4 regions of the Rhizobium sp. 01T417 genome follow, and region 3 is predicted to be linked to each of the others. Evidence: predicted binding sites of a transcription regulator. Region 3 holds the regulator's gene; each other region holds the start of a gene.
What was found. Region 3 encodes HrcA, which represses chaperone genes, less so after heat shock. Its sites were predicted from a motif close to GTTAGCACTCNCNNNNNGNGAGTGCTAAC; they were not measured.

Region 1 (7,544 bases), on a different contig from region 3:
TTGACGCAGAAGCGACGATACCGTTCAACCACAGGCCAGGAAGACGAGAATGCGCGGTTTCGCTCGATGTTCGAGGCGAGGCTGAAAACGATCTCGGCCGTACGTGCTGCCATGTCCATGCCGGGCTCCGAGCCACCGGCCTGCAGATTCAACATGTTCATCACGGTGGAGGATTTAACCGGAACAGCGAACGTAGTCGTGTGACAGTAGTTGTTCGAGAAGTGTCGCCGCGTCGTGCTGCAACCGAGTACGACGGCGACTAATGCCCGCTAGCGCGAAGGCGACGTCATGCGCATTGTCGCGCAGCAGCTCGTCGCGGGAGCTGCGCAAAGTCGAGGAGAAGCTACCGAGGTCGGTTGCGAAAATCTCAAGCGGCTTCCGAAGTCGCATCAGGACGCATTGATTGCGAGTTCCCAGCCACACGCCGAAGGATGCCTGTGATCGACGGTCATTTCTGTACGCTGCCAAATTTGCGAAGTTGCGAGTGTCTGCAGCCACCACTTTTTTGCAGCCAACGTGATGCCAGGCCGATCACGCTTTGCTAAAGCTGTCGGTGCGTAGCTTACGCAAATATGGCGCGACTTCGCCAACGTCGACGAGTTTGCCTTTTGGCTTCAAAAAGCGTCGAGAGTCCTCCCGCGCGGCAGGGAGGGAACGTTTGCCCGCCGCGGCATCTCGGCAAACCCTGACTGCCGTTTCATAAGAGAGATCGCGCTGCTCTGTAGGCCATTCGTCCAGAAGGTCGAAAGCGTCATCGAGCCCTGTTATTTCCTGCACAAAGTACTTTCTCTGAGCGAAAAGGGGTGAGTCAAACAGATCGAGTGCCACGGTTACCTCCTTTCAGGTTTGCTTGATGGTTGTGAACCTCGGCGGCTAGTGGCCTCCAAAGGTGCCAGTTTCCAGGCCGGCAGCGCGCCTCTCCTTTCATTCTTTGCTATTTGACGACGTTCGCACTCCGGTATCTGTATGCATCAGGTCACCCTGCAAATCGGACGATCGCATGGCGGCTGACATAAGATCATCGCGTTCGCGCAGCCCGCTGTTGAAGAGCCGCGCCACCAGCACGGTTAACTTTCCGATAGCGACCGGGTCTCTGGAAACTCCCCTTGTCTGGGAGATTTCCTTGACGACACTCGCGCACAAACGCGCCTCCTCCTTTGTTGGGGAAGACGTCGGATTCATTTCTCACTCCGGGAACGGCCCGCCCGACGGGCGGGCCTGGCTGATCCACCTAGAAGTCCATGCCGGCGCCAGCGGGGATCGCCGGAGCGGCTTCCTTCTTGGGTTTTTCGGCGATCATGGCTTCCGTCGTCACCAGCAGGCCGGCAACGGAGGCTGCATCCTGAAGCGCGGTGCGCACGACCTTGGCCGGGTCAATGACGCCCTGTGCGTAGAGATCACCATACTCGCCGGTCTGGGCGTTCCAGCCGTAGGAGAAGTCGGACTTCTCGCGCAGCTTGCCGACGATGATCGAACCTTCTGCGCCGGCATTCTCGGCGATCTGGCGCACCGGCGCCTCGATCGCGCGACGCACGATCTCAATGCCGACCCGCTGGTCCTGGTTGGCCGTGTTGAGATTGTCGAGGGCCTTGACGGCTCGCAGCAACGCCACGCCACCGCCCGGCAGAATGCCTTCCTCGACGGCCGCACGGGTAGCATGCAACGCGTCGTCGACGCGGTCCTTCTTCTCCTTCACTTCGACTTCCGTCGAGCCACCGACGCGGATGACGGCAACGCCGCCGGCGAGCTTGGCGAGGCGTTCCTGCAGTTTCTCGCGATCGTAGTCGGAGGTGGTTTCCTCGATCTGGGCGCGGATCTGCGCAACGCGGCCGTCGATCTCGGCCTTGGAACCGACGCCATCGATGACCGTCGTGTTCTCCTTCTCGATCGCGACCTTCTTGGCGCGGCCAAGCATGTTCAGCGTCACGTTCTCCAGCTTGATGCCGAGGTCTTCGGAAATGACAGTGCCGCCCGTCAGGATGGCGATGTCTTCCAGCATAGCCTTGCGGCGGTCGCCGAAGCCCGGTGCCTTGACGGCGGCGATCTTCAAGCCACCACGCAGCTTGTTGACGACGAGGGTGGCGAGAGCCTCGCCTTCGACGTCTTCAGCGATGATGAGGAGCGGTTTGCCGGATTGGACGACAGCTTCGAGAACCGGCAGCATCGATTGCAGGTTCGAAAGCTTCTTCTCGTGGATGAGGATATAAGGATCCTCGAACTCGACCCGCATCTTGTCGGCATTGGTCACAAAGTAAGGGCTAAGATAGCCGCGATCGAACTGCATGCCTTCGACGACTTCAAGTTCGGTTTCGGCCGTCTTGGCTTCCTCGACGGTGATGACGCCCTCATTGCCAACCTTTTCCATTGCCTCGGCAAGGTAACGGCCGATCTCTTCGTCGCCATTGGCCGAAATCGTACCGACCTGGGCGATCTCCGAATTGTTGGAGATCTTGCGCGCGTTGGTCTTCAGTTCCTTGACCACGGCGTCGACGGCAATGTCGATGCCGCGCTTCAGGTCCATCGGGTTCATGCCCGACGCCACCGCCTTGGCGCCTTCCTTGACGATTGCCTGGGCAAGCACCGTCGCGGTCGTTGTGCCGTCGCCAGCGAGATCGTTGGTCTTGGATGCCACTTCGCGCAGCATCTGGGCGCCCATGTTTTCGAATTTGTCTTCCAGGTCGATTTCCTTGGCGACCGAAACGCCGTCCTTGGTTATACGCGGCGCGCCGAAGGACTTTTCGATCACGACGTTGCGGCCTTTCGGCCCAAGCGTCACCTTCACAGCATTGGCAAGCACATCGACCCCACGCAGCATGCGTTCACGGGCATCGGTGTGGAACTTGACTTCTTTCGCAGCCATTTCTTTAACTCCTCAATAGGCAGCTAATTTAACTGATCGGTCGGCCTTCAGGCGGCCTGCTTCTGCTCTGCCGGGACTTCGATGATGCCCATGACATCGCTTTCTTTCATGATCAGCAGGTCCTCGCCGTTGATCTTGATCTCGGTGCCGGACCACTTGCCGAACACGATGCGATCACCGGCCTTGACGTCGAGCGCCTGGATCTGGCCGGCATCGTTGCGCGCGCCAGGGCCAACGGCGATGACCTCGCCTTCCTGCGGTTTTTCCTTGGCGCTATCTGGAATGATGATGCCGCCCTTGGTTTTCTCTTCGAACTCAACCCGGCGGACAAGAATGCGATCATGAAGCGGTCGGAACGACATGTTTTCCTCCGATGGACAAACAATGATGACGTTGTTCCCCGCCGGACCGGATGACCGGTCCGGGCGGGGGCAAAACCTCGTTCGAGCGTTTTGCGCAAAATGATCTGGTTTTGCGATTTTTCGATTTCAAGAGGTCAAAACAAAAAATAAGCACTCTTCAAATGCGGGTGCTAACATGCTGGAAAGAAACAAGAAACCTGGCATTGGGCGTTCAAAAATTCGTTGATGGCGGCAAAAAATTGCACCACCTTACAGACTGTTGCGAAACGGAGACGAAGCATGCGATTTTCATCGGATTTGGAGCGTCAGATCGGATCGCGACCAACCGGCCGGGTTGAATTCAACCGCCGATGCTTCCTCACACCTATGGCGGTCACGCGAGCGTGCGAAACTTCGGATGCCGGTGTGGAAAAGAGCCCCGCGTGTTCTGCGGCGTAAGGTCAGGGCTCCTTAAGTGGTCACGCCCCGAAGGCCGTGAGCGAAGCTCAAAGCGCGGTAGGCTACGTCTTGTTTCCATTTCCGCCGAGATCGAGGCCGCGCGCGGCATCGACGATATGCTTCAGATGTCCAACGTCGCGTACCCCCTGTTGATAGAGCTCGATGGTGATCGCGGCGATGCGATCTGCTTCCTCGGATCCAGGCTCTATCCCGAAGTCCCCGCAGATAGCATTCAAAACTGCCTGGCATTTGCGTAAGTCGTCGGAATTCAGGGGCTCATCGTGGCGACTGAAGTTTTTGCGAGACATCACAACATCCTCCATGAAGAACATCTCTTTTGCATTGCCATCGCCCAAAAAGGCCCCGCGAGAACAGCGGGGCACGCATTTGGACTTATGAAAGGTCGAGGGGAATGGCCTCTGGCCGATAAGTGCGGTTGCCGGTATTTGTTCCAGCTTTGTCGGATTCAGAAATGTCGGTGAGCGGTTTCTGATAAGCGTTGGCCGCTCGCTCGCCTGCTACCGCCTCGAACCGCAAGGCCTGCTTCCAGGCATGCCGCGAGGAAAAGCTCTTTGCTGACCGCGGGAGGAGTCTGTCGCCCGAGGGCGTTTCGGCAACTCGCTACTGCTGCGTCGTGATACGCACCGTGTACCTTGGGCCATTCGTTTTCAAGAAAGTCCAAGGTGTCGTGGATACTTTGGAACGACTTCTCAGTACCATTCGGAAGCCGAACATTTACGGGACTACTCCAAAGGATATCTGACGTCGGCATTTTTTCCTCCTTTTCCTACCAACGACAAATAACAAAAATTTAGGATTGGAGACGGGGGCGTGCAAGGGCTAGCGGGTGGGCGCTATCAGGCGGTTCAAGACCACCTATACGCCGCGGGGCGTGTTAGAGAGCCAGCCCCTCAACGAAATGCCTCGGACTTCGGCAGCCGGTGTGGCTCCGATGCCGATTACGCCCGCATGCAGATCCGGCTGGTCGACGACTTCAGAAAGGCGGGCCACCGCATTCGGCGACAGATCTCCGGAGGGCTAACGGCTCGAAGGGGCATGGCGCGGCAGCAGAGCGACAGGATCAATGACCACCTTTCGTATGGAATCAGACCGCCGCTCCTCGCTGCGAGACGTTCCGATGCACCCGACAGACGCCGCCAGGAAGCCTTGCCGAGATAGGATGTCTATGGATGTTCGGAGCGGTCGGCAGAAGGAGTGGCACATAGTTCCAAGCATACACGCGATCTTCCAACATCGATGTCAGCCGCCGTCTTGTCTTGGGAAGGTCGAAGAACGGGTTTCTCTTTTAGCAATACTCAACACGGTGAATGCCGTGGCAGGAGCGGTATTGTTTGTCTGCCCGTGGGTGCTGAGCTACGAAGGGTCTTTGCTCGCATCAATCAACGCATGGATCGGTGGGCTGGCATTGACGGTTCTCGCCGTCGCTGCTGCAACGGACATCTGGCCAAAGCTAAATTTGGCATGTCTGTCGATCGGCGTCTGGATCTTCGCAGCGCCATGGCTCCTGGACTTTTCGAACAACGCTGACCCTGCCACCTCACATCTCGCGGCAGGGGCCATAGCGATTCTTGTCTCCCTTGTATGCTTAGGTGGCAGATGGCTCACGAGACCGTATCAATGAAGTTGCCGCCGCAAGTCAACGCCTCGAACCGTCGGTATAGGAGTTCGGCGGTGGTTGCCTGAGCGCAATTGAACACCGCCGCAGCAGGGGTATGAGGAGGTCAACGAACAGAATAAGCAAGTGATCGACATGATTGGGGTTATGATAGCCCGGGACGTGCAAGGAGCTCAATGCTCGCAAATTTGACCTGGACCCAATCCGCGTATCGCTATACCGGCCCGCGTTGGGCGCAGCCGGACAGCGCCGCCGCAACGACGGTTTTGTATTCCACACGGTTATCAACCTGGTGGGCTCAATCCGGCTGAGTTCTCCCAGCGCTTCGGCAAGGGGCTGGATTTCGATAAGCTGACGACCAGCGAACGTTCGAAGGTTGGGGCACCAAGAGGTGCCCCAACCCAGCCATTCTAGGCAAGCGAGTGTTGACCGCCAGCGCCAGTCTTCGTCCCGAGCGGTCGATCTGCGCCCGTTGACAATCCCGCATCGCGGCAGGCGTCAATGAACGCTTCGCGCGCGATGGTGACTGGCGTCATTCGGTTTAGAGCACGGCGGCACGTTTGAACCGCCCGATTGTAATTCTGCCTCGATAGATGGCCCAATCCCCTTCCAGAAAGTCGAGCGCGTCGTTGACAGAAGCGAAGACCTGGGGGCTCTCGTCTTTCATGCGGACGGCGACGGGCGTCATCCAAACCAATTCCAGGTGAAGCATGATGTCCTCCTTTCGCATTCAAACCGGATGAAAAAGAAGTAAAGAAAATATCGGTGCCGACAGAGTGTATTTCAAGACATCAGAACCTGCTACATTGTAGACGACGACTGACCATCCGAGCGACAGATCGTCACCTTATCCCTTCCATACACAATGACAGCGGAGGCGCGAGGTATCCTTTCACCGCGCCAGCCGGGCTCAGGACGTCCTGCGGCCACTCGCCGTCGCCCCCACCGGCACCACTCGGGTCACGATGCTTGTCGCCACGACGCGCAAGCCTTCGGAGGATCTTGGCAAGCTCTATTCCGGCGACCGCGGAACGGCGATCTCGCTCAACAGCGTCGTCGACGTGTCCATCCCGCCCGACCGGAACCGCAAAATTGGAGAGGTGCAGTGGCCGTTGCGCATGCCGCCCAACCCGCAAAAGGAGTTCGCGGTCACGCAGGTCGCCAAGGTCCAGTCCGAAGGGCAGGCCTTAAACTGGTACCGGGCAAATCGAAACAAGAAGCATCAGGTCATCATCTTCGTTCATGGATTCAACAACACCTATGCCGATGCGGTCTTCCGCTTCGCACAGATCGTCCATGACTCGGGAGGCGACGCCGCGCCCATCCTTTTCACCTGGCCGTCCAGGCGGCGCGGCTTCGATTACCTCTACGATAAGGAGAGCGCCAACTACTCGCGCCACGCCCTCGAGGATCTGATCCTCCAGGCGGTGAAGAGCCCCGACGTCTCCGATGTGACGATCCTCGCTCACTCGATGGGCGGCTGGCTCGCGGCGGAGGCATTGCGGGGCGTCGCCATGGGCGAGAAATCGATCCCGGCGAAGGTGAAGAACGTCGTGCTCGCATCGCCGGACATCGATGTTGACGTCTTCCGCCGCCAGTTCACGGAAATGGGACCGAAGCGGCCGCACTTTGTTATCCTGACATCGAAACACCACAAGGCGCTGGAAGTCTCGGGCTGGCTTTCGGGCGGGGTCAAACGGCTCGGCGGGTCCGATCTCAGACCTTACGCACCTCTTTTCAACGAACTCGGCGTTTCTGTCATCGACACGAGCGCGATCGCGACGAACGACCCGCTCGGCCACAACGCCTTCGCCGACAGCCCGGAGATCGTGCGTCTCCTCGGGCGGCGGCTGGCCGGCAGCCCCTCGATGGCGGAAAGGCAAGCGCGGCAGACCAGATTGGCGTGACGGCCGCAAATTTTGCAGGCTCGGCTGCACGTCTCGCAATCGCGGCACCCGTCGCCGTCATCAGCCCGGAGGCGCGAGCAATTTTGAAGGAGGAACTCTCATCCGACGGTGCAGCGATCAAGAATGGGCAGATCACATACTGAACCTTGTCCCGCAAACGGCCGGGATCGGATCGCAAGATGGAAGAAGCCTGCACGATAAGGCCCCCCGGTGCCCGCCGAAGTCCGGCCGTCTGAATTCTCATGGTCGATGAATGATGGCGCTTGAAATTTAATACCGGAAAAACCACTTGACCGGCGATTTCCGTACGATGGAGTTATCAATGACGACAGTAGAAGAGC
Region 2 (7,544 bases), on a different contig from region 3:
GCATCAGCGGCAGCAAAGACATTGGCATAGCCGCCAAGCTTCGAGGGAATGAGCGCCACGGCGGCGATCACCACGATGTAGATCATGATGTCCTTGACGAAGGCGATCAGTGCCGGCGCCCGCAGGCCAGCCGAATAGGTGTAGAGCGCCAGCACAATGAAGGCGATCGCCAGCGGTACCTCGCCATGCAGCCCCAGCGCCTTCAGCGCGGCGGTCATGCCGACGAGCTGCAGCGCGATGTATGGCATCGTGGCGATGACACCGGTTGCGGCGACGGCAAGCTCCAGACCCCGTGATCCGTATTGGCCATGGACCACGTCACCGGCGGTCACGTAGCCGAAGTCTTTCGCCCGCTGCCAAAGGAGCGGCATGACCATGAAGACGAAGGGATAGACAATAATGGTGTAGGGCAGCGCGAAGAAGCCGTAGGCGCCAACCGTATAGACCAGTGCCGGAACAGCGATGACCGTGTAGGCGGTGTAGAAGTCGCCGCCGACCAGAAACCAGGTGATCCAGATGCCGAAGCTGCGGCCGCCAAGGCCCCACTCGTCGATATGGGCAAGCGTCTTCGGCCTTCGCCAGTGGGTGGCGACAAACCCCATCACCGTGACGAGCACGAAGAAGAAAACGAAGACGGCAAGCGCGGTGGTGTTGAGTTCAGTCGTCATTGCGCATGCTCCGGTAGGCGATCCAGGTCAGGAAAGCGGTAACCGGCACCCAGGCGAGCTGATACCAGTAGAAGAATGGGAAACCGAAGAGAACCGGGTCGTGAAAGTTGTAGAAGGGAACCCAAAGGAGCCCGATATAGGGAATGATGAGCAGCCAGCAGGCTGCTGTTCCAAACCTTTTATCCATTTGATGATTGCCTTTCGGTGCTTGGGGGCGCAGCGAATCCGCGTCTAATCAAACAGATGACATAGACCCCTGCCCCCACACGGCAACGGCCGTCGTCCCGAAAGGGCCGCAATTTTCGAAAGCGTCTGAACCTTCAGGCGAAGCAGATCTTGCGGTCGAGCTCGCCGAGCGGCTGTACGCCTGTCAGCAGCGCACTCGCCTCCTCTTTGTCGCGGTTCATCTGCTCCACGAGGGGGTCGAGGCCATCGAACTTCAGTTCCGGGCGCAGATAGCCGAGGAAGGACACGGAGCAGAGCTGCCCGTAGAGGTCGCCGCTGAAATCGAAGAGATACGTCTCGAGCAGTGGCGCGCCATTGTCGGTGACCGTCGGTCGGCGACCGTAGCTGGCGACACCATCATAGAGCGTCCCATCGGCAAGGCGGAAGCGCACGGCATAGATGCCCGCCTGAATGTCTGCTTCGGCGGGCAACCGCATATTCGCGGTCGGAAAGCCGAGCTGACGGCCAAGCTTCTCGCCGCCGATGACTTCAGCTTCCACCGTATAGTGATAGCCGAGCATCGCCGCCGCCTCGCTGACATTGCCATCCCTCAACAATTCGCGAACGTGGCTCGAGGAGACGACGTCGGTATTCTCGTCACGAAACGCGTCGATCAGCGTCACGCCAAAGCCGTATTTCTGGCCGGCATCCATCAGGAAGGCCGGGCCGCCTTCCCGGCCGCGGCCGAAATGAAAGTTGAAGCCGGTCACGACCTCGGATGCGCTGAGCCAATCCTTGAGGATCGAATGGATGAAATCGTCCGCCGAGCGCTGTGAGAATTCCCGGTCGAAGGGATATTCGATGACGGCATTGAAGCCGATCGCTTCGAGGATGCGCGCCTTGAGCGGCGCCGGCGTCAAGCGAAAGACCGGCTGCTCCGGGCGGAAGACAGTGCGGGGATGTGGCTCAAACGTCAGGACCAGTGCCGGAATGCCCCGCTGCCTCGATATCTCCAAGGCCCGGTTGAGCACGGACTGATGGCCCCGATGCACACCGTCGAAGTTGCCGATGGCAATCACGCCGCCATGCAGATGGGCCGGCAGGGGTTCGCGGGTTTCGTTGCGGTGAAAAACGGTCATCGGCTGGCTTTTCTCTTGCGAGGCTCGTTATGCGAGGCGGGGCATCCACCACTTCGGCGTCGCTCTTTCGCGCTCCAGATAGGCGGTGAGGATCGCCTCGTCGGTCACTCCATTCAGCGTATATTCCGTCGCGTGGATGCCGCCGCTGATATAGAGGAGATCAAGCCCGTAATCGAGAGCGCCGCGAACATCGGTCGGCATACCGTCTCCGATCGCAAGCACACGGTTCAGCGGAAAGTCCCCGTGGGCTTCGCGGGCGGCAGATAGCACGGCCTCGTAGATCGGCTTGTGCGGCTTGCCGGCAATGCGCGTTTGGCCACCGAGCTGATTGTAATATGCCGCCATCGCGCCGGCGCAGGGGATGATCTTGTGGCCGCGCTCGACAACCAGATCGGGATTGGCACAGATCATCGGCACGCCACGCGCCTGAAATGCCTTCAGCATCTTGGTGTAGTCTTCCGGGGTCTCGGTTTCGTCGTCGAAGAAGCCCGTGCAGACGACCGAGTCCGCATCCTTGGCCTCGACGCGCTCGACACCAAGGCCCTCGATGATCGCCTCGTCGCGATCCGGTCCAAGCAGAAATACCTTCTTCGGACCCTCGGCGATCAGGCCCCGCGTGACGTCGCCCGATGTGACGATGCGGTCATAGGCGCCATCCTGGATGCCGATCTGGCGAAGCTGCGTCACGACCTGCGGAGCGATGCGCGGCGAATTGGTGATGAGAACGACGGTTAGCCCCTCGCCGCGCGCTGCTTCCAGCGCCGCAGCCGCCTTGGGAAAGGGATCGGCTCCATTGTGCAAGACGCCCCAGACATCGCAGAACACCGCGTCGTAGTGGCTGGTGATTTCTGCAAAGTTCTCGATCCGCTTGGCCATTCCGATTTCCCGCTGTCGTTAAGTCAAGGTGACATCGCAAAGGCATGCCGGGATGGCAAGGCATTTTGCAGTGAGCAACGGCAAAAAACTGTGCTCGTCGATTAGAGAAGGGCCTCGCCCGTTTTGATTAGCAGGCCTGCGGCAGTCGACACAGCAAGTATCGTCAGGAGGCCCTTCTCGAATCGGAAGAGCATCACGCACGCCATTACAAAGATCCCAAGCGCCGCGATATCGAGGGTCCGCCACTCCGGCCATGCGACGCTGACGATTGGCAGACCGGTTTTCCCGGACAGGAGTGCGGCACGGCCAACTTCGGCGAAGAGCACGTGCAGACCGAACCAAAGGGCAAGGTTGAGGATGACGCCGACTACCGCCGCGGTGATCGCCGAAAGGGCCGACGAGAGGTTTTCGTTGCTGCGCAGCTTCTCGATGTAGGGAGCCCCGGCGAAGATCCAGATGAAGCTCGGCACGAAGGTCGCCCAGCCGGCGAGGAAAGCACCAAGGAAGCCCCCGGCAAGCGGCGCCATGGCGAGCGGGTTGCGATAGCCGGCGAGAAATCCGACAAAACAGAGAACAAGAACAAGTGGCCCGGGCGTCGTCTCGGCAAGTGCCAGTCCATCGAGTATCTCGGCCGGCTGAAGCCAGGCGTAATGGCCGACGGCGACCTGGCCGACATAGGAGAGGACGGCGTACGCGCCTCCGAAGGTGATGACGGCCATCTTGGAGAAGAAGATGAAGACCGCGCCGAAAACATTGGTTTCGCCGCTCAGGGTTTCGGCGATCAGGTCCGTCGGTACATCGAGGCCGCGAATGAAAAAGAGTGGCGACTGCCAGACAAGGATCCAGAACACGAGCACCACAAGAGGCCTTGCGATCACATGCGTCGTAACCGCGGGAAAATGCGTGCGCGAAGAGGCTTGCGGCAAGACCGGCGCTGCCAATCGACGCTTGGAATACTTCATCCATAACAAGCCTGCTGCTCCGGCCAGGATGATAACCAGAGGAAACGGCAAGTTCAGGAAGAAGAGAGCCAGGAACGACGCTCCGGCCACATAATAATGAAAGCGCTCCCTCAGCGCTCGGCGCCGCACCCGGAGCAAGGCCTCGATGACGATTGCCAAAACGGCAGCCTTTGCTCCGAAGAAAAGCGCGGGAAGCCACGCGGCCTCCTGAAAGACGGCGTAGAGGCTCGACAGCATCAGGATGACAAGGAAGCCCGGCAATACAAACAACAAGCCGGCAATGAGGCCGCCGCGCACGCCGTGCATCAGCCAGCCGATATAGGTGGCCAGTTGCTGAGCCTCCGGGCCAGGCAGCAGCATGCAGAAATTCAATCCGTGCAGGAAGCGCTCCTCGGAAATCCAGCGCTTCTCATCGACAATCGTCGTGTGCATCAGGGCGATCTGACCGGCCGGCCCGCCGAAGCCCAAGCAGCCGATGCGCGCCCATACACGCGCCGCCTCCCCAAGTGTCGGTACCGCTATGATTTCGTCCGCCGCGATCGTTTTGTTCACGGTTGCCGCCCCCTGCCCCAAGCTGCTCGATACCATCGGCGTGTATGCGCGGCAATCCTGACGCCACTCGCCCCGCGGGTGCCGCAAACGTTCCGGGGATACAAAAGCTCTCCAGCTTCAGGACGTTCGGAAATCTCGGAGAGAACGCAACCTGTCGCACTTCCGACAAGGATTTGCTGTTAAGGCTGTTTGTGAGGACGGCGAAGAAAAATTGCGGCCGTTCTTGACTCCCCGTTGGGCCACTCCTAAATGCTGCCTCGCTAGCACTCACCAAGCACGAGTGCTAACACCCATCCGTGCGGGCCGCTCTCGGCCTGCGAGTGTCATTTGATCGAGGGATTAGACAATGGCAAGCACCAATTTCCGCCCCCTTCACGATCGCGTCGTTGTCCGTCGCGTTGAGTCCGAAGAAAAGACCAAGGGCGGCATCATCATTCCCGACACCGCCAAGGAAAAGCCGCAGGAAGGCGAAATCGTCGCCGTCGGTTCCGGCGCTCGTGACGAGTCCGGCAAGGTCGTCGCTCTCGACGTCAAGGCTGGCGATCGCGTTCTGTTCGGCAAGTGGTCCGGCACTGAAGTCAAGATCAACGGCGAAGACCTTCTGATCATGAAGGAAGCCGACATCATGGGCATCATCGGCTAATCAGCCGTTTTTCCCCTTTCCGATTTTAGCTACGGGCCCATAGCCCGGACAACTCGAATTCAGGAGTTTCAATCATGGCAGCTAAAGAAATCAAATTCGGCCGCACCGCGCGCGAAAAGATGCTGCGTGGCGTCGACATTCTCGCTGACGCAGTGAAGGTAACGCTCGGCCCGAAGGGTCGTAACGTCATCATCGACAAGTCCTTCGGCGCTCCGCGCATCACCAAGGACGGCGTTTCGGTCGCCAAGGAAATCGAACTGGAAGACAAGTTCGAAAACATGGGCGCCCAGATGGTCCGCGAAGTTGCTTCGAAGACCAACGACATCGCCGGCGACGGCACGACGACCGCAACGGTTCTCGCTCAGGCGATCGTTCGCGAAGGCGCCAAGGCTGTTGCAGCCGGCATGAACCCGATGGACCTGAAGCGCGGCATTGACCTCGCTGTTGCTGAAGTCGTGAAGGATCTCCAGGCCAAGGCCAAGAAGATCAACACCTCGGAAGAAGTTGCCCAGGTCGGCACGATCTCCGCAAACGGCGAAAAGCAGATCGGTCTCGACATTGCTGAAGCAATGCAGAAGGTCGGCAACGAAGGCGTTATCACCGTCGAAGAAGCCAAGACCGCTGAAACCGAACTCGAAGTCGTCGAAGGCATGCAGTTCGACCGCGGCTACCTCAGCCCGTACTTCGTCACCAACCCGGAAAAGATGATCGCTGATCTCGAAGACGCCTTCATCCTCCTGCACGAGAAGAAACTCTCGAACCTCCAGGCCATGCTCCCGGTTCTCGAAGCTGTCGTTCAGACCGGCAAGCCGCTCCTCATCATCGCTGAAGACGTCGAAGGCGAAGCTCTTGCTACGCTCGTCGTCAACAAGCTGCGTGGCGGCCTGAAGATTGCTGCTGTCAAGGCTCCTGGCTTCGGAGATCGCCGCAAGGCCATGCTCGAAGACATCGCGATCCTCACGGGCGGCACTGTCATCTCCGAAGACCTCGGCATCAAGCTCGAGTCGGTTACCCTCGACATGCTCGGCCGCGCCAAGAAGGTTTCGATCTCCAAGGAAAACACGACGATCGTCGACGGTTCGGGCGCCAAGTCCGACATCGAAGGCCGCGTTGCCCAGATCAAGGCCCAGATCGAAGAAACCACCTCCGACTACGACCGCGAAAAGCTGCAGGAGCGTCTTGCTAAGCTCGCTGGTGGCGTTGCAGTCATCCGCGTCGGCGGTTCGACGGAAGTCGAAGTGAAGGAAAAGAAGGACCGCATCGACGACGCGCTCAACGCGACGCGCGCTGCTGTTCAGGAAGGTATCGTACCGGGCGGCGGCGTTGCCCTGCTGCGTTCCTCCGCCAAGATCTCCGTCAAGGGCGAGAACGACGACCAGGAAGCTGGCATCAACATCGTTCGCCGCGCTCTGCAGGCTCCGGCCCGTCAGATCGCCGAGAACGCTGGTGACGAAGCATCGATCGTTGTTGGCAAGATCCTCGAGAAGGGTCAGGACAACTTCGGTTACAACGCCCAGACCGGCGAATACGGCGACATGATCGCCATGGGTATCGTCGACCCGGTCAAGGTTGTTCGCACGGCTCTGCAAGACGCAGCTTCGGTTGCTTCGCTGCTGATCACCACCGAAGCCATGATCGCCGAGCTGCCGAAGAAGGACGCTCCGGCTGGCATGCCGGGCGGCATGGGCGGCATGGGCGGCATGGACATGATGTGATAGGCGAAAGCCTATCGCTGAAGCGTCCATAAAGCTTCACCGATCTATCTCCTGGTTTTCCCGGAAATAGGAAGGGCGGTCTTCGGACCGCCCTTTTTCGTTCCGGCGCATGATTCGCCAGGTGAGCTTTTTCAATCGTCAGGTGAAACGTTTAACCGCATATCTGAATGCGCCTCGCATTCGGCGAAGCTTTCGCAGAGCTTGTGAGCCTGCATTATTTCTTCCAAAAGCTGTGTTATCCGTTCGCTGCAATTTTATGCACATTTCAGAGCTCAGGAGAGCATTGAAACCGGTTACACTTCGGCAGCTGCGCATTTTTTTGCTCTTTTTCGCGTCCCCCATACTTTCACGGTTGTTTTTCCACTCACAGTAGCGATCGGCATTATGCAAAAAGCGGATTGCCGTTTGCATGAAAGTGCCTATAAATCCCCTCGCATTCGGCGCGTGTCATCAGCCGATGGGTCACGATGCGCATCGATCCTGGCCACGAGAATGCGACGTAGGATTCGGGACAACCCCCTCCCGAAAAATATATTAGAAGTTGAGTAACGCCCCCGTGAAATTGGAAGCGGTTCCGTGAGAAGAACCGGCAATCCAGACCCCATTTCCCGGTCGCCCGAGCATGATGCGCGGTGCAACATGAACCTGCTCATTTTTGCCGGACGTGCGGCGGGGGAAGCCGCACCTACGCTGGGGAAAAATTTGTTCAAAATCGCGAGAACCAACGCCGCGGCACCGCTTATGCCGGGCTCACTGGATATCAGCAATCATGATCCTGAAATGCTGGCGCAGTTTTCCATTTCGGAAACCTGGGTCGGAGACCT
Region 3 (7,544 bases):
GATCGCGGAAATAGATCGATCGGCCGCCCTGCGGCCAGGTGACTTCGGATTCGATGGCGACACCCTCCGACATCAACCGGGTGGCAATCGCATCGAGATTTTCGCCCGAGACGCGGAAACAGGCGTGTCCCGCACCGCTTGTGCCATGAGGCGGCACCTGCAGCGCGGTCGGTGAGGGCGGCTTGATCGTTTCTTTCGGATTGAAAATCAGCAGCACGCCGGGGCCGCAGCGAAAGAAGACATGCCGGTTGCCGCTCCGCGAGATCTTCGAAAGACCGAGAACGCCTTCATAGAAGGCTTCGACCTTGTCGAGATCCTCAGCATAGAGCGCCGTCTCCAGCATGCCTTCCAGCACGTCGTTCATCCGGCGATCGCCTGCTTTTGCATCGCCACGAGTTCGGCAATGCCCCCCTTGGCGAGCGTCATCAGCGAAGCGAACTCCTCGTCGGTAAAGGGCGTGCCTTCGGCGGTGCCCTGAATTTCGACGATACCGCCAGTGCCGGTCATCACGAAGTTCGCGTCGGTCTCGGCCGAGGAGTCTTCGAGATAGTCGAGGTCAAGGACCGACTGGTTTGCGAAGATGCCACAGGAAATGGCCGCGACATGGTCCTTGAGCACGCGCTCGACCTTGAGCATGTTGCGGCTCTCCATCCATTTCAGGCAGTCGTAGAGCGCAATCCAGGCGCCCGTGATCGAGGCGGTGCGCGTTCCGCCGTCCGCCTGGATGACGTCGCAATCGAGGGTGATCTGGCGCTCGCCGAGCTCCTTGAGGTCGACGACGGCGCGCAGCGAGCGGCCGATCAGGCGCTGGATCTCCTGGGTGCGACCGCCCTGCTTGCCGGCCGCAGCTTCGCGCTTCATGCGATCGCCGGTGGCGCGCGGCAGCATGCCGTATTCGGCCGTAACCCAGCCCTTGCCGGTGTTGCGCAGCCATGCCGGCGGCTTTTCCTCGACGCTCGCCGTGCACAACACATGCGTATCGCCGAACTTCACCAGACAGGAGCCTTCCGCGTGCTTGGAGAAATTGCGCTCGAAAGAGACCTTGCGCATCTGGTCGGTTTTTCTGCCTGAGGGCCGCATACTATTCTCCTAATCATCGTGCCGAAGGCGTGAGCAGGCTTCGGGTAGATCATGCGTGCTATGGTGTTGAGAGCTTCTACGATTGGCAGCGTCCATTTGCAATTTCCCTTTTGCCGCTGCGGAGAGATTGGCTATATTTTGTCGGATCATCGTCAGCACGGGTACGCAAGGTTTCATGGAGTTCAGATCGACGTCGGTTTCAGAGGCAGTGGCTGCGCTGGATGAACGCTCCAAGGAAATCTTTCGCCGCATCGTGGAGGGCTATCTGGAAACGGGCGAACCGCTCGGTTCCCGCAACCTTTCGCGAATCCTGCCGATGTCGCTGTCGCCGGCGTCCGTACGCAATGTGATGAGCGATCTGGAAGAACTCGGCCTCATCTATTCACCGCATGTCAGTTCCGGGCGTCTGCCGACGCAGATCGGCCTGCGCTTCTTCGTCGACGCCTTCATGCAGGTGGGCGATCTCTCGGCCGAGGATCGTGCCAACATCGATCGGCAGGTGCGCGCCGAAAGCCGCGACAATCCGATGGAATTGATGATGAACGAGGCGAGCCGAATGCTCTCGGGCATTTCGCGCGGCGCCGGACTTGTCATCACCTCGAAAAGCGATCCTGTGCTCAAGCATGTCGAGTTCATTCGCCTCGAGCCGACCAAGGCGCTTGCGGTGCTCGTTGGCGATCACGACCAGGTGGAAAACCGCATCATCGAGCTTCCGGCAGGCGTCACATCATCGCAATTGACCGAGGCCGCAAACTTCCTCAACGCGCATATGACCGGCCAGACGCTGCCGGAACTGCGCAATCAGCTGAGCCGACTGAAGGACGATGTCCGCCGCGAACTCGACACGCTGTCGCAGGATCTCGTCGAGCGCGGCATCGCTGTGTGGTCCGGCAGCGCGGACGAAGGCAAACCGGCTCAGCTCATCATTCGCGGCCGCGCCAATTTGCTCGCCGGTCTCGCCGGTGCCGACGATCTCGACCGCCTGCGAATGCTGTTCGACGACCTCGAGAAAAAAGACAGCTTGCTGGAACTCCTCAATCTGGCCGAAAGCGGGCCAGGTGTGCGCATTTTCATCGGCTCGGAGAACAAGCTCTTCTCGCTCTCCGGCTCGTCGTTGATCGTTGCGCCTTATCGTGACGATGACGACCGCATTGTCGGTGCCGTGGGAGTGATCGGGCCGACGCGTCTCAACTACTCGCGCATCGTCCCGATGGTCGATTATACCGCTCAGCTTATGACGCGACTGTCACGCGGCGCGAAGTAGCGCGGCTACTCAGGCAACGTGTCGCCCGAGCCGCCCATCTCCGCGGGCATGTCTTTATATTTGGGCAGGCCGTCACGAATGCGCAGCACGCTCTCCTGATAGTTCACGTGCAGCGCCGGGGTGTAGTCGAGATCCGGCAGAAGTGCCGCGTAGACGTCGGTGACGCCCCAGGTCGGGTGCTCGGTGTAGAGATGCCCACCGCACAGCTCGCAGAACTTCCGCACGCTGGTATCGGACTTCTGATAGCCCTCGACATGCTCTCCGCCTTTAGTGACCCGGACAGCCTGCGGCTGCCAGAGCGTGAAGGCATTGACCGGCCCTGCGGACCAATGCCGGCAGGAGGCACAGTGGCAGTATCCCATCGCCACCGGTTCGCCGGTAGCAACAATCTCCACGGCGCCGCAGAAGCAGCGCCCGGAATAGCTTTTCTGATCGCTCATGGTAGCAGCTCCCTGACCCAGGATTAGGCCGAAGCAAGAAAGGTTTAGGTAGCTCTAAAATAAAAGAACTTTAGCGCGAGCAAGTCAAGCTGGCCCTCTCGCTCAACCCGGCATGAGTTGCCCCGCATCGCGCGCTTTTCAGTCACGCAGACTTGATTTTTGCCCGTCAAAGCTCGATATCGGGCACATCCTAAAAGACACCAATCACCGGAGAACGTCATGACTGACGAAACGACGAAGAACGGACCTGACGCAGCCGCGGCCGAAGCCGCAGCGGACGCCGCCGCAAACGTCGAGAACGAAGCCACCGCACAGCCCGATCCGCTGGAACTTCTGAAGGGCGAGAACGCAGAGCTGCGCGACCGCTATCTGCGGCTTGCTGCCGAGATGGATAACCTGCGCCGCCGCACCGAGCGGGAAATCAAGGACGCCAAGACCTATTCGGCTGCTGGCTTCGCCCGCGACATGTTGGCCGTTTCGGACAACCTGCGCCGCGCCATCGATGCGATTCCGGAGGAAGCAAGGGCTGCCGCTGATGCCGGCCTGACAACGCTGATCGAGGGTGTCGAGATGACGGAACGCTCGATGTTGGCGGCGCTCGAGCGCCACGGTGTCCGAAAGCTGGAGCCGGTTGGCCAGAAGTTCGATCCGAATTTCCACCAGGCCATGTTCGAAGTACCGAACCCTGAGGTGCCGAACAACACCGTTGTTCAGGTCGTTCAGGCTGGCTACACGATTGGCGAGCGTGTTCTGCGCCCGGCCATGGTCGGCGTCGCCAAGGGCGGACCGAAGCTGGTCGAACCCGAAACCAATTCGGTTTTCGACCAGAAGGACGCCTGATCCCTCAGGCGCCCGTCAAACAATCCGAAATCAGATGCGGGCGAAACGCTCGATCAGCAGATCGAAAAATCCGTCCGCATCGACATCGCGCATGACCTGCGCATTGCGCTTGCGGTGGGTCACGTGCCACCAGTCGACGACGGTCATGCCGGCAGTCAGTTCCGACTTCACCTCGATCTCGACATTGCAGGTCCGCCCCTTGAAAAGCTCCGGCTTCAGCAGATAGGCGATAACCGTCGGGTCGTGCAGCGGGCCGCCGTCCGAGCCGTATTTCTCGACATCGAAGCGTTCGAAGAATTCCAGCATCTCGACCATGGCGATGGCCGGGCGTGTGCCGAGATCAGCCATGCGCTTGACGCGGTCCTTGCCTGTCAGAAGCTTGTGCGTGACGTCGAGCGGCATCATCACGATCGGAACGCCGGAGCGGAAGACGATGTCGGCTGCCTCGGGATCCACGAAGATGTTGAATTCGGCGGCCGGCGTAATGTTGCCACCCTCGAAGAAGCCGCCGCCCATCATGACCAGTTCATGGACGCGCGGGATGATGTCGGGCGCCTGCTGGAAGGCCAGGCCAATATTGGTCAGCGGCCCCAGCGTGCAGAGCGTCACTGCGCCTTCCGGCTCGCTGCGCAGCGTCTCGACGATGAAATCCACCGAATGCTGCGTCTGCAGCGGCATCGTGGGCTCGTCGAGAACCGGACCGTCGAGGCCGGTCTTGCCATGCACGTGCTCCGCGGTCACCAGCTTGCGCGCAATCGGCTTGTCGGCGCCGGCAAAGACCTTCGTATCGGTGCGACCACAGAGCTCGCAGACGATGCGCGCATTGCGGCTGGTGTAGGACAGTGGCACGTTGCCGGCGACCGTGGTGATGCCGAGTACATCGAGCTCTTCCGGGCTGCCAAAAGCCAGCATGATGGCGGCTGCGTCGTCCTGACCGGGGTCAGTGTCGATGATGATCTTTCTAGGGTTTGCCATTCCGATCGTTCCCATCCTCGTGGTGCGCGTCTTCGTGGCATGCACCGTTTGTTTATATTTCCGTCGCAAATCGGCACAGCCGGCGCGGGCAGGATTTGATGCGAGTCGGCGCCTGCTTTGTCAAGGTCGGACCCTTGCTGGCTTCCCGGGAGCGAGCATGGACGTCCGCCTTGCGCCCGGGCTCGGCAATTCCCATATTGTCGGCAGTCGGATGCTGCATTTCAGGTCCGGCAAGGTCGCTTGAATCAAGGACTTGAAAGATGAGCCGCATGACGCCTTTCGCGAGCCCGCTGCTTTTGGGCTTTGACGCCATGGAGAAGACGCTGGAGCGCCTTTCCAAGGCGAGTGATGGCTATCCCCCCTACAATATCGAGCGCGTTGCTCCTGACCGCGCTTCCGGCGATCCGGAAAGGCTGCGCATAACCCTTGCCGTCGCGGGATTCGCTGAGGACGACCTCGATGTCTCCGTCGAGGAAAATCAGCTGTCGATCCGCGGCCGTCAGGCAGAGCAGGGAGAGCGCGATTATCTCTATCGCGGCATCGCCGCGCGTCAGTTCCAGCGGACCTTTGTTCTGGCCGACGGCATGCAGGTTTTGGGCGCTTGCCTCAAGAATGGGTTGCTGTCGGTGGATCTCATCCGCCCCGAACCGAGCCGCATGGTGAAGAAAATTAACATTTCGGTCTCACAGTAGGACAACGGCGCATGTTGAGCCGTTGGTCCCTTCTCTTGGAGGTACAGGAATGTTGATGAAAGAAGCCAATTCGCACCTGACCAAAACCGAACTTGCCGGCATCGGCAACGGCGAGGTCGCCTATATCCGCAAGATGCGCAACGAAGAAGTTGCCAAGTGCTTCCCGGAAGCGCCAGACATCGATCCGAGCGTTGACCTCTGGGCGCTATTCGGCGCCGATGGCACGCCGATCCTTTTGACGGATAATCGCTCCAGCACCTTCTTCAAGGCCGCTGAGGATGAGCTGAAAACGGTGAGCCTGCACTAGGCAGGCTCAGACGCGCTTGAATGTGAGATAGGCGGAAGATCTGCCTTCACGCCGTGCCTTGGCCTCGTAGCGTGTGCTCGGCCAGCCCTCGTAGGGCGTCAGCCAGTCTGCCGCATTCTGTGCTAGCCATTCGAAGCCGCCATGGTCGCGGCATTTGAGCAGCGTCCAGTTGACGTAGGTATCGATATCGGACGCAAAGCAGAACAGCCCGCCCGGCTTCAGCACGCGGTGGAATCGGTCGAGGTTCGTCTTCGACACGAAGCGGCGCTTCCAGTGCTTCCGCTTTGGCCACGGATCCGGGTAAAGCAGGTCGATCTGGTCGATCGAGGCGTCCGGCAACCAATCCAGCAATTGCGTCGCATCATCGTTGTAGACACGAACGTTCCTGGCGCCTGCCTTGTCGACGCTCGTCAGCAGCTTCTGCATGGAATTGATGAAAGGCTCGACCCCGATAAAGCCGGTCGAGGGCATTTCCACGGCGCGATGGATCAGATGCTCGCCGCCGCCGAAACCGATTTCCAGGCGCAGCCTTTCGGTCGGCACCGGAAAGAGGGTCTTCAGCGGCTCGGGCGGAGCCGCTGAAAGATCGATGAGGAACGCCGGAAGCAGGGTGTTCAGTCGCTCTGCCTGATGTTCGCGCAGAGCCTTTCCCTTGCGGCGACCGAAGAAGGCTTCGGTCGCGCGTCCGCGACGCTCCATGTCGGTCATGCTGCTTCCTTGACCTTGACGGCGTCCTTGAGCGCCTTGACGAGGTCGGTGCGTTCCCAGGAGAACGAGCCGTCGCGGCCAGCCTTGCGACCGAAATGGCCGTAGGCCGAAGTCTTGGCATAGATCGGCTTGTTGAGGTCGAGGTGACGGCGGATGCCTGTTGGCGACAGGTCCATGTTCTTGCGGATCGCGGCTTCGATCTGGTCTTCCGTCACGCCCTTGCCGGTGCCGTGCAGGTCGACATAGATCGACAGCGGCTGTGCGACGCCGATAGCGTAGGACAGCTGGATCGTGCAGCGGTCGGAAAGACCAGCGGCAACGACGTTCTTCGCGAGGTAACGGGCAGCGTAAGCGGCCGAGCGGTCGACCTTGGTCGTGTCCTTGCCGGAGAACGCACCGCCACCGTGCGGAGCAGCACCGCCGTAGGTGTCGACGATGATCTTGCGGCCGGTGAGGCCGGCGTCGCCGTCAGGACCGCCGATGACGAACTTGCCGGTCGGATTGATGTACCAGTTGCAATCGTCGGCGATCGGCAGATCGCCGAGGGCTTCGCGGATATAGGGCTCGACCACCGCGCGAACCTTCTTCGAATCCCAGCTTTCGTCGAGATGCTGGGTGGAGAGAACGATCGACGTGACTTCGGCAGGCTTGCCGTTCACGTAGCGCACCGTCACCTGGCTTTTGGCGTCCGGGCCGAGCTTTGCAACTTCGCCGTCGCCCTTCTTGCGGGCAGTCGCGAGCAGCTGCAGGATCTTATGGGAGTAATAGATCGGCGCCGGCATGAGGTCAGGCGTTTCCTTGCAGGCGTAGCCGAACATGATGCCCTGGTCGCCGGCACCTTCGTCACCCTGCTGGTCGGCGGCACTATCGACGCCCTGGGCGATGTCGGCGGACTGCGAGTGCAGGAGCACGTCGATCTTCGCCGTCTTCCAGTGGAACCCGTCCTGCTCATAGCCGATGTCCTTGATGGCGCGGCGGGCAGCGGCCTTGAACTTCGAAGGGTTGATGACGTCGTTGCCGTTCTTGTCCTTCTTCATCAGGCTCGGCGGCAGGCGCACTTCACCGGCGATCACGACGCGGTTGGTGGTTGCCAGGGTCTCGCAGGCAATGCGCACGCCCCAGGGGTTGACGCCGGTCTTGGCGGCTTCGCGGTAGACCAGATCCACGATCTCGTCGGAGATCCGGTCACACACCTTGTCCGGGTGACCTTCGGCAACTGACTCGCTGGTGAAAAGGTA
Region 4 (6,336 bases), on a different contig from region 3:
ATTTCGCGCGAAGTGCCCTCGGTGAGGAGGTTGCTGATGTTCGTGTTTCCGGCCGGTTGACCGAAAGCGCGGTCTGCCTTGTAGCGTCGGAGCATGGCCCTGATCGCCAACTCGAAAAACTGCTTCAAGGGGCGGGGCGGTTGCAAACAGCATCGAAGCCGATCCTGGAGATCAATGGGCAGAGCGAGCTTGTTAAAAACATTGCGTCAGTGGACGATGAGGCGTTTCGCGAGGATGCTGCGTGGCTTTTGCTTGACGAAGCGCGCATTCTCGACGGGGACAAACCAGCCAACCCGCGCGCGTTCGCCAACCGGCAGGCAAGGCTGTTTGCGCTTGCGATGAGACACAGCAAGTAACAAACTTCGGCGAGGTGGCCAATGGCTGCCTTTCCAAAACTTGGCCAACGAATGTGACAGCGTTTTCTCAAATGATATTCCATGATCAGCTAATTGTACTCAGCATAGCCCACTAAGCTCTATTTTCGGATGTTTTGAATTTTCACCGGCCCGGACCCACCGGGTCGGCGGTTCGTATCCCATCAACACCAAGAATGTCTTGGGCCATGGGCGCCACGTCGGTTGTTGAGTTCGAAGTCGCCATTGCGTAGAGGCCGCGGGTTAGAGCCACTCAATCCAGCGACCATGGTGGTCGCAGGAGGCGAGTTGCCTGGTTTCGCCGCGTGGCCAAATCGTCAGCCGCTGCACCGCATGTGGTGCGCCGGCGGCGAGCGGTTCCACCGAAAGCCATGCGAGCGGAGACGGTTCCGTGGCGATAGCGCCGACTTGAGGTATTGCCCCCGCGATTGAATCTCTATTCGAAAAGCGGAACTCGATTGAATGGTTCGCCAGGACTGGAACACGCTAATTTTTCTCAAGCGCAGCTCTTGAATCTGAAATTCTCAAAAACCAAATCGATAGCTGCCAGCCGCTGAGGATAGGGCTGGCCTTGCTGGAAGCGCCATCTTTCGGCGCTCCGTACCCATGTTGCTTCAAGGAGGATATGGCTATGGCAACATCCTACGACTATGCACCGCTGTTCCGATCCAGCGTCGGTTTCGATCGGGTCTTCAATCTTCTCGAAAATGCTCAGCGCGCCCGCTCGATCAACGACTGGCCGCCCTATGACATTGTGAAGACTGGCGATGACAGCTATCGGATCTCGATAGCGGTGGCAGGTTTCGCCCAGGACGATCTCGACATAACATTCCAGTCCAACCTTCTGACCGTGACCGGCAAGAAGCAGGAGGCGGCTACCGAAGCCTACCTTCATCGCGGCATCGCCGGCCGGCCGTTCGAACACCGGTTCGAGCTCGCCGACCATGTCAGGGTGAACGGAGCGGATCTAAAGAACGGTCTCCTGTCCGTGGATCTCGTTCGTGAGGTCCCGGAGGAAATGAAACCGCGGAAAATCGCCATCGAGACCGCTTCAAGTGTTGAGCCGTCGGCTTCTCTCGCGCAGATCGAAGCGCAGAAGGCCGCTTAAGCAGAACCCCTCAAGGAGGGCGGCGCGGCGGCGGCGCCCGTCAACATCGCGGGTTGGGAAGGAGAGCGTAATGAAACCCGATATGTTCAAAGAGCCTGTTTCTATTCTGGTCGGCCTCGGTTTTCCGGCGGAGGTTCGCAGCGCGATGGACGCCTACCGGTATCTCGTCGAGTGGCCGGCGGCGCTCAGAGATAACGCGCACTCAGTTGCGCTTAAGGCCTGTGGAGCTGCGCTGCGCGGTGAAATCGAAGCGGAGACCGCTCGCGGCCTATTTGCCGCCTTTGCTGAAAAGCACGATCTGCTGGCGCCGGAAACCAACGTCATCGTCGCGTCTCGCCTGCGACGGGACAGGGATCCGCACATACGCTGAGGTAAATCGATGATGGACAACATGTTGGAGCAGGCTGCCAACCATGCCATGGCGATCGGGCCAACAGTTCTAGCACCGCAAGGGCTGCTGTTTCGACGGCCAATCGATGTGGTAATGGCGCCAGCACTTTCTGTCGACGATAAGCGAACGATCCTCGCGGCATGGGCTTCGGACTTTTACGCGATCGATTCGAAACCGTGCCTCCGTCACGTTCCAGGAACACCGGAGCCAGTTTCGATCGATGAGGTTCAGTCTGCCCTCCGAGAACTCGATCGGCGCTACGCCACCTGACAGACGACGCTCTCGGGCCGTCTGTCTCGTCGACTTTCGCCAGCCGCTTGATGGCTTGATCAAGCGAGCGCTGTTCGCCGCCCGGCTCTCCCCTCACGGAGTGCTGGCACGTTTACTGACTCCGGCTCGCGAACGGGAGTTAGGCGCAAAGGCGCGTGCGAGGACATGGCCCGATGCGAGAAGGCGACAAACGTCCAGGGAGCGGTCTCGAAATCAACGCTCGCAAGGGCTGCCCCGAGGCATTGAGCGCGATGGCGTGCTATCGCTTCGATAGCGGCCGCGCCGGAAATCCGACATCCACAAGGATTGTGACTGGACGTCTAAGGCAATCGTGTTCCATCGTTCCCAAGGTCGTGCGTCGGGCAACCACCGACTGGATCACCGTGGAGGGTTTCAACCCGCCGCGAAACAGATCAAGCACGATCGCGCTCCCGGCACTTCAAAGGCCGCCGTGCGTTCCGCGACGGTCGCGACAGATAACGCCGCATCCAGTCAGGCGCAACGCATGTCTTATTTCACAGATCTACCGACCGTCCGCGCCCCGAAAGGCCGCGGAATTATCGTTTCAATCAGAAGTCCATGCCGCCTGCCGACATCGGCGGGTACGGTACATCCTTCCTCGGCTTCTCGGCGACCATTGCCTCGGTGGTAATCAGTAGGCCGGCGATCGAGGCGGCGTCCTGCAGCGCGGTGCGAACGACCTTGACCGGGTCGATCACGCCCTGATCGTAGAGATCACCGAACTGGTTGGTCTGGGCGTTCCAGCCGTAGCCAAAATCGGTCTTCTCACGCAGCTTACCGACGATGATCGAGCCCTCGGCACCTGCATTCTCGGCGATCTGGCGCACCGGCGCCTCGATTGCACGGCGGACGATGTCGATGCCGTGTTTCTGGTCGGCATTCTCAGTCTGAACGCTGTCCAGTGCTTTGACGGCTCTCAACAACGCGACACCACCGCCGGGCAGCACGCCCTCCTCGACGGCCGCGCGCGTGGCATGCATGGCGTCGTCGACGCGGTCCTTGCGTTCCCTCACCTCGACCTCGGTCGAGCCGCCGACGCGGATGACGGCCACGCCGCCGGCAAGCTTGGCCAGCCGCTCCTGCAGCTTTTCGCGATCGTAGTCTGACGTGGTTTCCTCGATCTGCGCCCTGATCTGCGCGACGCGGCCCTGAATCTCCGTCTTCGAACCTGCGCCGTCGATGATCGTCGTGTTTTCCTTCTCGACGACGACCTTCTTGGCGCCGCCAAGCATGTTGAGGGTCACATTCTCGAGCTTGATGCCAAGGTCCTCAGAGACTGCGGTCCCGCCTGTTAGGATCGCTATGTCCTCCAGCATCGCCTTGCGGCGGTCGCCGAACCCTGGAGCCTTGACGGCAGCCACCTTCAGGCCGCCGCGCAGCTTGTTGACGACGAGCGTCGCCAGCGCCTCGCCTTCGACGTCCTCGGCGATGATAAGCAAAGGCTTCCCGGACTGAACCACGGCCTCGAGGACCGGCAGCAACGCCTGCAGGTTCGAAAGCTTCTTTTCGTGGATCAGGAGGTAGGGTTCCTCGAGCTCAACCCGCATCTTCTCTGGGTTGGTGACAAAATACGGCGAGAGATAACCACGGTCGAACTGCATGCCTTCGACGACTTCCAACTCTGTCACGGCGGTCTTGGCTTCCTCGACGGTGATGACGCCTTCGTTGCCGACTTTTTCCATCGCTTCCGCGAGGAAACGGCCTATCTCGCTGTCGCCATTGGCCGAGATGGTGCCAACCTGGGAGATTTCGTCGTTCTTAGTGACTTTACGGGCGTTCCTCTTCAGTTCCTCGACCACAGCTTCGACTGCTTTGTCGATACCGCGCTTTAGGTCCATCGGGTTCATGCCCGACGCTACAGCCTTCGCACCTTCCTTGACGATCGCCTGGGCGAGAACTGTCGCAGTGGTAGTGCCGTCACCAGCGATGTCGCTGGTCTTCGAGGCAACTTCCCGCACCATCTGTGCGCCCATGTTCTCGAACTTGTCCTCCAGCTCGACTTCCTTGGCCACAGTGACGCCGTCCTTGGTGATCCGGGGCGCGCCGTACGACTTGTCGATAACAACATTGCGCCCCTTGGGGCCGAGCGTAACCTTGACCGCATTTGCGAGGATATCGACACCGGCCAGCATCTTCTCGCGGGCGTCGGAATGGAATTTCACTTCCTTGGCAGCCATTTGTCTGCTCCTTCCTCAGGCTAGAATTCCTTGTTAGAAGGCGGTATCGACCCTACGCCGCATTTCTCGCAGCGGCGTCCACCTCGATCACGCCCATCACATCAGATTCCTTCATGATCAGAAGATCCTCGCCATTGAGCTTGATCTCGGTGCCCGACCATTTGCCGAACAGGATGCGATCTCCCACTTTCACGTCGAGGGGTTGCAACTGCCCACTGTCGTCGCGCGCACCGGGGCCGGCGGCAACGACCTCACCTTCCTGTGGCTTTTCCTTCGCCGTGTCTGGGATAATGATGCCGCCGGCCGTCTTTTCCTCGGCCTCGATGCGGCGAACCAGGATGCGGTCATGCAAGGGACGGAACGTCATGTCGCTCTCCTCAGATTCAAGAGGTGCTCCGCGCAGCATTCGGAGCGAAGCCGACGCGGGACGCGCGATTCTTTCGCCATCGCGCGTAATTCGATCTGGTTTATGATCTTTGGAGTTTCAAGAGGCAGATTGACATTTTTAGCACTCTGGCCCGTCGAGTGCTAACCAGCGTGAAATGATACGGCTATTTCATGTCGGCGGCGGTTTGGAGTACACCTCCATCAAGGCCTTGCTCTGAGGCCGTTTGCGCGCAGATTTGAACTCGCCGATCACGTCATCGTCGAGGGCGCGACGCTCGAAAACGGGCTACTCGTCATCGATCTCAAAAAGGAAATACCTGAGGAGATGAAGCCACGTCGTATCGCCATTCAGTCCGAGACGACGAAGGCAGCTTCGAAGCAGATCGAAGGCGACAAAGGCCCAGCACGACAGAACTGTGCAACCATCGCCTGTTTGCACTAAGAAAGAGACAGAAACGGAAGAAAGGATGACAGCCATGAGTGTACGTGACCTGATCCCGTGGAGCCGTGGGAGCAGCCAGCTTCCGAGCACCTATCGCGGTGATGACATGGATCCATTCCTGTCACTGCACCGCAACGTCAACCGTCTGTTCGACGAAGTCTTTCGCGGCTTCGGCCCGCCATCGTTGTTCGGTGACACGGCGCCTTTCCATGGCACGTGGCCGCACGTGGAGATCGAAGAGAATGACAGCGAGATACGCGTAATAGCGGAGGTTCCGGGCATCGATTCAGACGAGATCGAGGTATTGGTGGGGGATGGCATGCTTACGCTTCGCGGCGAGAAAAAGTCGGAAACTGAGGACAAGGACCGCCGGTTCAGCGAGCGCTACTACGGGCGATTCGAACGGCGGCTGGCTCTTGACCGCCAGATCGATGAGGATAAGGTCGCCGCAACGTTCAAGAACGGTCTCCTCGCAGTAACGCTGCCGAAGACCGAAAAGGCGCGAGCCAATGTCAAGCGGATCACCATCGACAGCACCAAATAATAACGGCCGCCACCGCAAGCCAGCCGGGTGTGGACGTGCCCGGCTGGGTTTGCTTGGGCAGTAAACGATGACGTCGATGAGGAACCCCTTGCACGAAACAAACGATCGGGTCGTGCTGACCGGAAGTTTGTGGAGGACGTCGGCACCAGCCAGCCCTTGGCGATTGACGTCAACGTTTCGCGGCGCGCGCCTCTTTTGGGCCGCTTTTTTTGAACAGCAAGCTAACAACACTTCAACTTGCGGCTATATGCAAATGTTCCATAATGGAGGGTTACGCCGCCATGTGTTGGACCGCCAGTTCAATAAAATGCGTTGCTCGAGGCCATCGATTAAAGGTTGCCATCAACGGCTTCGGCCGCATCGGCCGTAACGTTCTCCGCGCTATCGTCGAATCCGGCCGCACCGACATTGAAGTCGTTGCCATCAACGACCTCGGCCCGGTCGAGACCAACGCCCATCTGCTGCGCTACGACTCCATCCACGGCAAGTTCCCGGCCGAGGTGAAGGTCGAGGGCGACACGATCACTGTTGGCGGCGGCAAGCCGATCAAGGTGACCGCGATCAAGGACCCGGCAACGCTGCCGCACAAGGAACTCGGCGTCGACATCGCGATGGAATGCAC

Region 1: the regulator HrcA is predicted to act here: its motif matches at 3,369-3,397, upstream of AC1DPR_RS30725 (co-chaperone GroES).
Region 2: the regulator HrcA is predicted to act here: its motif matches at 4,622-4,650, upstream of groES (co-chaperone GroES).
Region 4: the regulator HrcA is predicted to act here: its motif matches at 4,846-4,874, upstream of groES (co-chaperone GroES).

Annotation. Positions count from the first base shown of each region.
Region 1 covers NZ_JBFTQH010000068.1:9,532-17,075, reverse strand. Annotated here, with positions in the region: partial or broken gene AC1DPR_RS30745 (flavin reductase) at 1-119, opposite strand, end outside; gene AC1DPR_RS30740 (DUF982 domain-containing protein) at 532-828, opposite strand; gene AC1DPR_RS30735 (hypothetical protein) at 925-1,182, opposite strand; gene groL (chaperonin GroEL) at 1,232-2,860, opposite strand; gene AC1DPR_RS30725 (co-chaperone GroES) at 2,908-3,222, opposite strand; gene AC1DPR_RS30720 (hypothetical protein) at 3,723-3,968, opposite strand; gene AC1DPR_RS30715 (DUF982 domain-containing protein) at 4,127-4,432, opposite strand; gene AC1DPR_RS30710 (SPW repeat protein) at 4,745-5,302, shown strand; partial or broken gene AC1DPR_RS30705 (DUF982 domain-containing protein) at 5,707-6,008, opposite strand; partial or broken gene AC1DPR_RS30700 (alpha/beta hydrolase) at 6,262-7,346, shown strand; gene htpG (molecular chaperone HtpG) at 7,526-7,544, shown strand, end outside.
Region 2 covers NZ_JBFTQH010000009.1:39,939-47,482, forward strand. Annotated here, with positions in the region: gene mctP (monocarboxylate uptake permease MctP) at 1-668, opposite strand, end outside; gene AC1DPR_RS11845 (DUF3311 domain-containing protein) at 658-855, opposite strand; gene AC1DPR_RS11850 (bifunctional riboflavin kinase/FAD synthetase) at 989-1,972, opposite strand; gene AC1DPR_RS11855 (TIGR01459 family HAD-type hydrolase) at 2,000-2,848, opposite strand; gene chrA (chromate efflux transporter) at 2,950-4,398, opposite strand; gene groES (co-chaperone GroES) at 4,709-5,005, shown strand; gene groL (chaperonin GroEL) at 5,080-6,720, shown strand; gene AC1DPR_RS11875 (hypothetical protein) at 7,423-7,544, shown strand, end outside.
Region 3 covers NZ_JBFTQH010000003.1:184,084-191,627, forward strand. Annotated here, with positions in the region: gene AC1DPR_RS04735 (VOC family protein) at 1-364, opposite strand, end outside; gene rph (ribonuclease PH) at 361-1,080, opposite strand; gene hrcA (heat-inducible transcriptional repressor HrcA) at 1,256-2,344, shown strand; gene AC1DPR_RS04750 (GFA family protein) at 2,350-2,784, opposite strand; gene grpE (nucleotide exchange factor GrpE) at 3,004-3,624, shown strand; gene AC1DPR_RS04760 (nucleoside hydrolase) at 3,655-4,599, opposite strand; gene AC1DPR_RS04765 (Hsp20 family protein) at 4,860-5,291, shown strand; gene AC1DPR_RS04770 (BQ00720 family protein) at 5,341-5,598, shown strand; gene trmB (tRNA (guanosine(46)-N7)-methyltransferase TrmB) at 5,605-6,306, opposite strand; gene metK (methionine adenosyltransferase) at 6,303-7,544, opposite strand, start outside.
Region 4 covers NZ_JBFTQH010000068.1:1,681-8,016, reverse strand. Annotated here, with positions in the region: gene htpG (molecular chaperone HtpG) at 1-356, shown strand, start outside; gene AC1DPR_RS30690 (DUF2332 family protein) at 618-803, opposite strand; gene AC1DPR_RS30685 (Hsp20 family protein) at 1,006-1,482, shown strand; gene AC1DPR_RS30680 (DUF982 domain-containing protein) at 1,553-1,852, shown strand; gene AC1DPR_RS30675 (hypothetical protein) at 1,862-2,143, shown strand; gene groL (chaperonin GroEL) at 2,713-4,341, opposite strand; gene groES (co-chaperone GroES) at 4,394-4,708, opposite strand; partial or broken gene AC1DPR_RS30660 (Hsp20 family protein) at 4,922-5,170, shown strand; gene AC1DPR_RS30655 (Hsp20/alpha crystallin family protein) at 5,205-5,714, shown strand; partial or broken gene AC1DPR_RS30650 (type I glyceraldehyde-3-phosphate dehydrogenase) at 5,996-6,336, shown strand, end outside.